3 regions of the Pseudomonas sp. 37 R 15 genome follow, and region 3 is predicted to be linked to each of the others. Evidence: riboswitches for the same ligand, from Rfam matches in the RefSeq annotation. Region 3 holds a riboswitch; each other region holds the start of a gene.
The links. Region 3 has a riboswitch for cobalamin ahead of cobW (cobalamin biosynthesis protein CobW). Riboswitches for the same ligand answer to the same signal wherever they lie in the genome.
Positions count from the first base shown of each region.

Region 1 (3,271 bases), on a different contig from region 3:
TGGGAGGGGCGGTGCGACGATTCGACTTGCCCCCGATAGCGGTGTCGGGACCTGGCGCAAACAATGCGGCCACCGCCGCCGGGTTCGACGGAAAGTAAAAGTGCACATAGGAGGCTGTCATCCGCCCCTGCCGATAGACCGCCTCGGCCCCGCGCCCACCATTGGGGCTAAGCCCGCGGGCGATCGGCTCCAACGCTGTGCTGGTCAAGGAGTGATGATAGGTATGCCCGCGCAACGTGCCCTCGGGCAGCTCCACGATTTGCAGCGCCAGGGCGGCCAATTTCTTTTGCATCACTGCATCGCCCTGCAGCAGACCGAGCAGTTCGGCGCGGTTGCCGTCGACATCGGTCAGCGAGTCGAGCAAATACAGCATGCCGCCACACTCGGCGAGCAATGGCTTGCCGGCGGCATGATGGGCGCGGATCGCCTCAAGCATTGCAGTATTTTGCGACAGCGCCAGGTGATGCAGTTCCGGGTAGCCACCTGGCAGGTACAGGCTGTCGGCGTCAGGCAACGCATGATCGTGAAGGGGCGAGAAAAACGTGAGCTGCGCGCCCATGGCCCGCAGCAGGTCGAGGCTGGCGCCGTAGGTAAAGGCGAAGGCTTCGTCGCGGGCTACCGCAATGCGTACCCCGGCGAGCAAGGGCTCGGCCTCGATGACTTCGGGCGCGGCAAACATTACCGGCGGCGGCACGGCCACTTCGCAACTGCTGCCCAGCGCTTGGGCGGCGGCGTCCAGGCGCGCGTCGAGGTCATTCAGTTCGCTGGCTTGCACCAGGCCCAGGTGACGGCTGGGCAATTCGATGCCGGTTTCGCGCGACAGCGCGCCGTACCAACGCAAGCCTTCGGTCAGGCTGCCCTCCAGCAACTGCGCATGGCGCAGTGTGCCGACGCGGTTGGCGAGCACCCCGGCGAAGGGCAGGTCCGGCTGGTAGCGTGCCAGGCCTAACGCGAGCGCGCCGAAGGTCTGCGCCATGGCCGTGCCGTCGATCACGCCCAGCACCGGCACCCCGAAATGCCGCGCCAGGTCGGCGCTGGAAGGGGTGCCGTCGAACAGGCCCATCACGCCTTCGATCAGGATCAGGTCGGCCTCACCCGCCGCTTCCCACAACAAGCGACGACTTTCCTGCTCGCCGACCATCCACATGTCCAATTGATACACCGGCGCGCCACTGGCGCGTTCGTGAATCATCGGGTCAAGGAAGTCCGGCCCGCATTTGAATACGCGAACCTTGCGCCCCAGGTTGCGGTGCAAACGCGCCAACGCGGCGGTGACCGTGGTTTTGCCCTGGCCGGACGCCGGTGCGGCGATCAATACGGCCGGGCAATGACGGGGCTGATTCAAAGTTCGACGCCTTTCTGAGCCTTGATACCGGCCTGGAACGCGTGCTTGAGCATGCCCATGTCGGTGACGGTATCGGCCATTTCGATCAGTTCCGGCTTGGCACCCCGGCCGGTGACCACCACGTGCTGCATCGGCGGGCGGGCTTGCAGGTCGCCGAGCACCTGGTCCAGGTCAAGGTAGCCGTGCTTGAGGGCGATGTTCAACTCGTCCAGCACCACCAGGCCGATGGAGGGGTCATTCAGCATCGCCCTGGATACCGCCCAGGCCGCTTCGGCGGCGGCGATATCGCGCTGGCGATCCTGGGTTTCCCAGGTAAAGCCCTCGCCCATCACATGGAAGCGCACTTGCTCGGGGAAACGGCGGAAGAACATCTCTTCGCCGGTACTGTTGCGCCCCTTGATAAACTGCACCACGCCGCACTGCATGCCATGGCCCATGGCCCGGGCCAGCATGCCGAAGGCCGAGCTGCTCTTGCCCTTGCCGTTGCCGGTCAGCACCAGCAGCAAACCGCACTCATTGGGCGAATTGGCGATGCGTTCATCGATCACGGCTTTTTTGCGCAGCATGCGCGCCAGGTGGCGTTCGTCGCGGTCGGGGGTATCGGTCATGGCAGCTCTCCGTTGGGGCTGGACAAAAAACGGCGGGCAGGAAAAAAACAAAACAGACAGCCAAGCATCGCCCACCGTGATGCTGTTGAATGTTTCAGGCCGGTCTCCGGGCTCATGAGTGGCACTCGGTCTGTGTAAAAGACCGTGCAGGCCGACGGCGCGCCTTCCCATATCGCCTGCGATACAGTGGCCAACAGCGCCGTCTTGACTCATTTACCGTTGCGGGGGCAGCGCCGGAATTGCGGCAGCACTGTGTACAAGTGCGCTCACTCACCGGCTTCCCTGTTTCACTCTGTCGACGCGTACGCCACGGAGCACCTGAAACAAGCCGCGAAGGTTAGTGGGTTGGGGGTGGAGCGTCAATTAAAGCTGGTCCTGTACTTGAACCATCAAGGTGATGTGCTTCTCTACCCTTACAGGTATTCAGGAGAACACCATGCATAAAACCAGACTTGCCTTACTGATCATGCTGGCCGGCACCCTCGCCGCCTGCGGAGAAAGCTCTACCCTGCAGGTGACGGATGGCACCGGGCCCTCGCCCAAGCTGCCGGAACCAAACAAGACGCTGATCCCTACCGTGAACATCGCACCAGCTGTCGGCTGGCCCGACGGCGCCAGGCCAACCGCCGCTGCCGGCACGCAAGTGGCCGCATTCGCCGAGGGCCTGGAGCATCCGCGCTGGCTCTATGTGCTGCCCAACGGCGACATACTGGTGGCCGAGACCAACGCACCGCCCAAGCCGGATGACACCAAAGGCATTCGCGGCTGGGTCATGGAAAAAGTCATGGGCCGCGCCGGCGCTGGTGTGCCGAGCCCGAACCGCATCACCCTGCTGCGCGACGCCGACCATGACGGCGTCGCCGAAACGCGCACGGTGTTCCTGGAAAACCTCAACTCGCCGTTCGGCATGGCCCTGGTCGGCAACGACCTGTACGTGGCCGACTCGGACAAGTTGCTGCGCTTCCCCTATCAGCCTGGCGAAACCGCGATCAAGGCGGCCGGCACCAAGGTCGTCGATCTACCGGGCGGCAGCCTCAACCATCACTGGACCAAAAACGTGGTGGCCAGCCAGGATGGCAGCAAGCTGTATGTCAGCGTCGGCTCCAACAGCAACGTCGGCGAGAACGGCCTGGAAGCCGAAGAAGGCCGGGCGGCGATCTGGGAGGTCGACCGCGCCACGGGCCAGCATCGTATTTTCGCCTCCGGCCTGCGCAATCCCAACGGCATGGCCTGGGAACCCCAGAGCGGCAAACTATGGACGGCGGTGAACGAGCGCGATGAGATCGGCAGTGATTTGGTGCCGGACTACATCACTTCG
Region 1 is NZ_CVTV01000018.1:76,187-79,457, forward strand. Features, by position in the region: gene BFQ04_RS04240 (cobyrinate a,c-diamide synthase) at 1-1,345, opposite strand, end outside; gene cobO (cob(I)yrinic acid a,c-diamide adenosyltransferase) at 1,342-1,953, opposite strand; cobalamin riboswitch at 2,033-2,290, opposite strand; gene BFQ04_RS04250 (PQQ-dependent sugar dehydrogenase) at 2,390-3,271, shown strand, end outside.
Region 1: it holds a riboswitch for cobalamin, as region 3 does, so the genes downstream of both, cobO (cob(I)yrinic acid a,c-diamide adenosyltransferase) here and cobW (cobalamin biosynthesis protein CobW) in region 3, are expected to answer to the same signal.

Region 2 (3,271 bases), on a different contig from region 3:
GCCAAATTGTCATGAAATCATGTTGCAGTCGTGTTTATCCAAGGCCCATCAGGAATACCCCATGCCCGCACGTCACGTCAAAATCGACCTGTCCTATCGCCCAAGGCTTGCCGACCTTCGCCCACTGATCACGCCCAGCCCATCCTTGCTGGAGGCCAGGGCTGCGACGCCGCGGGTTACCGCAGCCAAGGACCTGCAGGACCGGCGCGGCTACGCCGAGGATTTTCTCGGCAGCTTCGGTGTGCCCTGGCCCACCCTTGACTCGACCCTGGCAGGCGATGCCCAGCCCGGGCGCCTGGACTACACGCACTTTTCCATCAGTATGTCGCGCTCCCGACGCCTGGCACTGTATGTCGGCGTCAACATCGATGGCGACAAGCACGTGGATATCGTGCGCAGCAACGACACCTGGGCCTACGACGGCCGCCTGCCCCTCGACGCCCAGGTGGGCGAGGACCTCTACGCCGGCAATGGCCTGGACCGTGGTCATCTGGTGCGGCGCCAGGACCCCAACTGGGGAAACGAGGCGAACACCGCCAACCTCGACACCTTCCACTTCACCAACTGCTCGCCGCAGATGAGCGGCTTCAACCAGAAGACCTGGCTGGAACTGGAAGACTACATCCTCGACAACACCCAGCGCTGGAAAGCCCGCGCCAGCGTATTCAGCGGCCCGGTGTTTGGCGACGACGACCGCCTGTACCGTGGCGTGAAAATCCCCCAGGCGTTCTGGAAAGTCGTGGCCTACCTCAGCGACGACGGCAAACCCTCGGCCAGCGCGTACATGATCGACCAGCGCCGCGAGCTGGACCAACTGGACCTGGTATTCGGCCCGCTCAAAACCTACCGGCGCAGCGTGCTGCAGATCGAACAATTGACCGGTATCCGCTTCGGCAACCTGGCCGACTACGACGGTTTCAGCAACGAAGAGCGCGCCACGGGGACGCGGATCGAAGCGCTGATCCGGGGGCCGCAGGATATCCGACTCTGACCACGGCCCATTGTAGGAGCGAGCTTGCACGCGAAGCACCTTAGAGCACCGCGGCGCATCAGGCCGCTCGCGTTATCGTTGACGACCTTCGCGAGCAAGCTCGCTCCTACAGGCCGTGATCGACTACCATAGCGCCGCCGGTTCCCACACGGGACTAACAGGGAATTCGAAACGCCGCCCGCGACGTCAATCGAAACTGCCCCCGCAACTGTAGGTGCTGAGCCTGCTCCCCACTGCCACTGGACGTTGTCCGGGAAGGCCGGAGCGTGGCGACGACGCATCAGTCAGGAGACCTGCCGGCCAAGTGACTCACTAACCGGCGGGGTGTCCGGGAAGGACATCCGCGCCCTGCCAGACCTGCAGCGTTCGAAGGTGTGTTTCCGAGCCGTACCGCCCCTGCTTCACGTACGGTTCACCGGAGATTGCCCCATGCTGCTACGCGTTTCGGCCCTGATCACTGGCCTGGGCTTGTGTGCCCTGGCCCACGCCGCGCCTACTCACTACCCGCTGACGGTCGAGAACTGCGGCAACAGCCTCACCTTCCAGCAAGCCCCCGCGCGCAGCGTGACGATCGGCCAGGCCGCCACCGAGATGCTGTATGCGCTGGGAGTGGGCAATAAAGTGGTCGGTACTTCGCTGTGGTTCAACGATGTGCTGGGGCAGTACAAGGCGCAGAACGACAGCATCGAGCGCCTGGCCAATAACGAGCCGAGCTTCGAGGCGGTCATCGCCAAGCGCCCGCAACTGGTGGCCGCCGAGCTGGAATGGGTGGTCGGCCCTCAAGGCGTGGTGGGTACCCGCGAACAGTTTCACGAACTGAATATTCCCACCTACCTGCTGCCCTCCGACTGCGAAGGCAAGGACAATCTGGTCGGCGCCGACGGCACGCGGCTGGAGCCGTTTCGCATCGAGACGATCTACAAGAGCCTCAGCCAACTGGCCGAGATCTTCGACGTGCAAGCGCGCGGCCAGCAACTGACCGATGAACTCAAGGCGCGCCTGGCCAAGTCGATTGCCACCGCGCAGAGCAAAGGTTTGAAACAGGCCAGCGCGCTGGTGTGGTTCTCCAGCGCCGAAATGGCCAGCGACCCTTACGTGGCCGGCCACAAAGGGGTTCCGCAATTCATGCTGCAAACCCTCGGCCTGCGCAACGTGGTGCAATCGGATGAAGAATGGCCCGCCGTCGGCTGGGAAACCATCGCCAAGGCCAACCCTACCTTCCTGGTGATCGCGCGCATGGACCGCCGCCGCTACCCCGCCGACGACCATGAAAAGAAGCTGGCCTTCCTGCGTAGCGACCCGGTGACGCGCAACATGGACGCGGTGAAACACAACCGCATCATCATCCTCGACGCCCTCGCGCTGCAGGCCAGCCTGCGCACCTTCGACGGCCTGGAACAGCTGGCCGCCGCCATCGACGGCTACAACCTGCCGCAATGATACGGACCCTGCTCGCCCTCACGCTGCTGCTGATCGCCCTGCTTGCCGGTGTGGCCATCGGCGAAACCGCTATCTCGCCGCAGGTGGTGCTCCAGGTGCTCGCCAACAAACTGTGGGCGGCTGGCTATGTGCTCGATCCCATCGATGAAGGCGTGGTATGGAACTACCGCCTGACCCGCGCCCTGGTCGCCGGTGCCTGTGGTGCGGGCCTGGCGACTTGTGGGGTGATCCTGCAATCGTTGCTGCGCAACCCGTTGGCCGACCCGTATTTGCTGGGCATCAGCGCCGGCGCCTCGACCGGTGCGGTGCTGATTGCCTTGCTCGGGGTGGGCGGCGGTTTGATTTCGTTGTCGGCGGGCGCCTTTGTCGGCGCCATGGCCGCGTTTGCACTGGTGATCCTGCTGGCGCGGGCCAGCGGTTCCGCCAGCGGCACCGGCCAGATCATCCTCGCCGGCATCGCCGGTTCGCAGTTGTTCAATGCGCTCACCGCGTTCCTGATTACCAAATCCGCCAGCTCCGAACAGGCCCGCGGCATCATGTTCTGGCTGCTGGGCAACCTCAGCGGCGTGCGCTGGCCATCGGTGTGGCTGGCGGTGCCGGTGGCGGTCGCAGGGCTGGTGGTGTGCCTGTGGCACCGACGTGCATTGGATGCGTTTACCTTCGGCACCGATTCGGCGGCCTCGCTGGGCATCCCGGTGCGTCGCGTGCAGGTTGTGCTGGTGGGCTGCGCGGCAGTGGTCACGGCGGTGATGGTGTCGATTGTCGGTTCCATCGGGTTTGTCGGGCTGGTGATCCCCCATGCCGTGCGCTTGATGCTCGGCACCGGGCACTCGCGACTGC
Region 2 is NZ_CVTV01000059.1:29,979-33,249, reverse strand. Features, by position in the region: gene BFQ04_RS23785 (DNA/RNA non-specific endonuclease) at 62-991, shown strand; cobalamin riboswitch at 1,113-1,307, shown strand; gene BFQ04_RS23780 (ABC transporter substrate-binding protein) at 1,421-2,431, shown strand; gene BFQ04_RS23775 (FecCD family ABC transporter permease) at 2,428-3,271, shown strand, end outside.
Region 2: it holds a riboswitch for cobalamin, as region 3 does, so the genes downstream of both, BFQ04_RS23780 (ABC transporter substrate-binding protein) here and cobW (cobalamin biosynthesis protein CobW) in region 3, are expected to answer to the same signal.

Region 3 (3,271 bases):
TTGGAAGGTGGCCCCTGGAAGTTGAAGTGTCATTCGGGGTAGGAGGCTTATTTATGACGTATGTATCTCGACGTGTTTTTAATCCGGGTAATGTGTCCGAATATAGTCATCAGCTGCAACACGGCTGCGCACCCGACGACCAACAGCGTCCAGGCGCCAACGCCCCCGCGCTTTGGGACACATCCTTGCGTGTCGACGATCCCTACTATCGCGCAGGCTCCGGTAAACCCTCGTGGTCTACGGAGGCGATGGCGCGCAACATTGACAGGAGGGGGCGTCGGTTGACAGACAGCAATCGCGATGGCGTCGTGCGGGTCGGTTATACGTTTAATGAAGTTGCATCACAGGAAAGCAAGTTTAACGAAACACAAAAAGCACAGGCCAGACGTTCAATGCAATCCTGGGCGGATGTGGCGAATATCAAGTTTGAAGAAGATGCTGTTGACGCTGAAGCGCGGCTGCGGTTCGTCAACAGTGACAACCAGCAGCCACCGGTGGCGGACGGCTTGTTCTCGAGTTATCAAGGACGGGTACGGGTTAACCCCGACTATTCGGATAACCGCGCGCCGGCAGTCAACAGCTTCGCGCGCCAAACGCTCACTCACGAGATCGGACACACATTGGGCGCCGCGCATACGGGCAATTATGATGCGTCGTGGGGGCCTTCCAACTATGCAGACCACGCCGCCTACGCACAAGACAGTCGGGGCCACTCCGTCATGAGTTATTTTGCGCCGGGCAATACCGGTCAGGACTTCAAGGGCCAACATGCCTCGTCGCCGTTGATGGCTGACATTGCCTGGTCTCAGCGGGTCTATGGTGCCAATCACCAGACCCGTAACACCGATACCACCTACGGGTTCAACTCCAATACCCAGCGAGACGACCTGTCCTTGAGTTCATCGCGCAACCGTGCTGTCTTTTGCGTCTGGGATGGGGGTGGCAACGATACGTTGGACTTCTCCGGATATCATCAGGACCAGGTGATCAACTTGCGTGCCGAATCCTTCTGCGACGTAGGGGGAATGAAGGGCAATGTGTCCATCGCCAAGGGCGTTGTCCTGGAAAACGCCATCGGTGGTTCGGGCAATGACGTGCTGATCGGAAATGACGCCGACAACCGCCTCAAAGGCGGCGCCGGGGCGGACCGCATGCGCGGCGGTGCGGGCAGCGATACGTTTGTATACGACAATGCCGGTGATTCGACGTTGTACGCCCCGGACCAGGTGACCGACTTTGTCAGTGGTCAGGACAAAATCGATATTGGCGCGCTGTTGCGCAAACATGACATCCGTTCGCTGACATTCGTCAGCCAGTTCACCGGGCGGGCAGGCGAGGTGGGCGTGGGCTACGATCCGCACACGAACGAGTCGTGGGTCGTACTCGACTTGACCGGCAATGGCGAGATTGACCTGTACCTCGAGAGCCAGGGGCAAATACTGCATACCGATATTGTTGGCGATGTACCTGTCAGCTATCACTACGCCTGAACCTTCCATCGCGGCTACGGGACATTGACCGCAGACCGCGCACTGCGTAGCCTTGCCTGCTCGAGGTTCTTCGGCTGCGGCCGAAGCTAAGAAGGGAACGCGGTACAAGCCGCGGCTGCCCCCGCAACTGTGAAGGGTTCACCTGACTGCAATGCCACTGCCGATACGGCGGGAAGGCGCAGCCGGCGCCGGTCGCAAGACCCGCAAGCCCCAAGCCAGGAGACCTGCCTCGCAATCGATTTTTCAATTCAACCGGGCGGGGTGATCCGGTGACGAAACCCGCTGCTGCGCGCCGCCGCAGGGCCTGTCGTCCCGTATGCCCGCCCCAAAGGGCATCCGATGAAAACACTGGCCAAACTCCCCGTCACCATCGTTACCGGCTTTCTCGGCTCGGGCAAGACTACGTTGCTGCGTCATATGCTCGACAACGCCCAGGGCCGTCGCATTGCCGTGATCGTCAACGAGTTTGGCGAGCTGGGCATTGACGGTGAAATCCTCAAGCAGTGTTCCATCGGTTGCACCGAGGAAGAAGCCAATGGCCGCGTGTACGAACTGGCCAACGGTTGCCTGTGCTGCACCGTTCAGGAAGAGTTCTTCCCGGTGATGCGCGAACTGGTGGCCCGACGCGGCGACCTTGACCACATTCTCATCGAAACCTCGGGCCTGGCCTTGCCCAAGCCATTGGTCCAGGCCTTCCAATGGCCGGAAATCCGCAATGCGTGCACCGTGGACGCGGTGATTACCGTGGTCGACAGCCCGGCCGTGGCTGCCGGCACCTTCGCCGCGTTTCCGGATCAAGTCGATGCCCAGCGCAAACTCGACCCGAACCTGGACCACGAGTCGCCTTTGCACGAATTGTTCGCCGACCAATTGGCCAGCGCCGACCTGGTGATCCTCAACAAATCCGACCTGATCAGCGCCGAAGACCTGGCCCGCGTGCGCCTGGAAGTCGCTGAAGAGCTGCCGCCGGCGGTGAAGATCATCGAAGCCAGCAGCGGTCGCCTGCCGTTGGACGTGCTGATTGGCCTGGGTGCGGGCTCGGAGGAGCACATTGATGCTCGCCACAGCCATCATGATCATCACCACGACGGTGAGGACCCCCTTAATCACGACCACGATCACGACGCCTTCGACTCGATCTCCATCGACCTGCCTCAAGCAGACGAAGCCCTGTTGCTCGACGCCCTGACCCAACTGGTGGTGCAGCACGGCATCCTGCGCGTCAAAGGTTTCGCTGCGATCCCGAACAAGCCGATGCGCCTGCTGATCCAGGGCGTGGGCACGCGCTTCGACAAGCACTTTGACCGGGCCTGGGGCTTGGAAGAAGCACGCACCACGCGCCTGGTGCTGATCGGCCAGGAACTGGATGCCGCCGGCCTCGAAGCGCAACTGCGCGCTGCCCTCAGCGTTTAACCATGCACCTGCTCAGGACCCAGCCCGGTGGTTTCGTCGCGGACGACACTATCGCCGACCTTGGCCAAACCCCTGCCGAACTGGTGATCCTGTGCAGCGGCGATTCCAGCCTGGCGCTGCTCGCCGAAGCGGCGCAGCAGTTGCCCGAGGATTACCCCAGCCTGCGCCTGGCCAACCCGATGCAGGTGCAGAACCACGCCTCGGTCGACCTGTACGTCGATGAGGTGCTGCGCCACGCCAAGGTCATCCTGATTTCCTTGCATGGCGGCATCGGTTATTGGCGCTACGGCATCGAGCGCCTGGTGGAACTGGCCGAGCGCGGCGTCACGCTGATCCTGATGCCGGGGGATGATCGTCCGGACCCGGAA
Region 3 is NZ_CVTV01000015.1:24,127-27,397, forward strand. Features, by position in the region: gene BFQ04_RS03750 (M10 family metallopeptidase C-terminal domain-containing protein) at 54-1,490, shown strand; cobalamin riboswitch at 1,537-1,737, shown strand; gene cobW (cobalamin biosynthesis protein CobW) at 1,830-2,903, shown strand; gene cobN (cobaltochelatase subunit CobN) at 2,906-3,271, shown strand, end outside.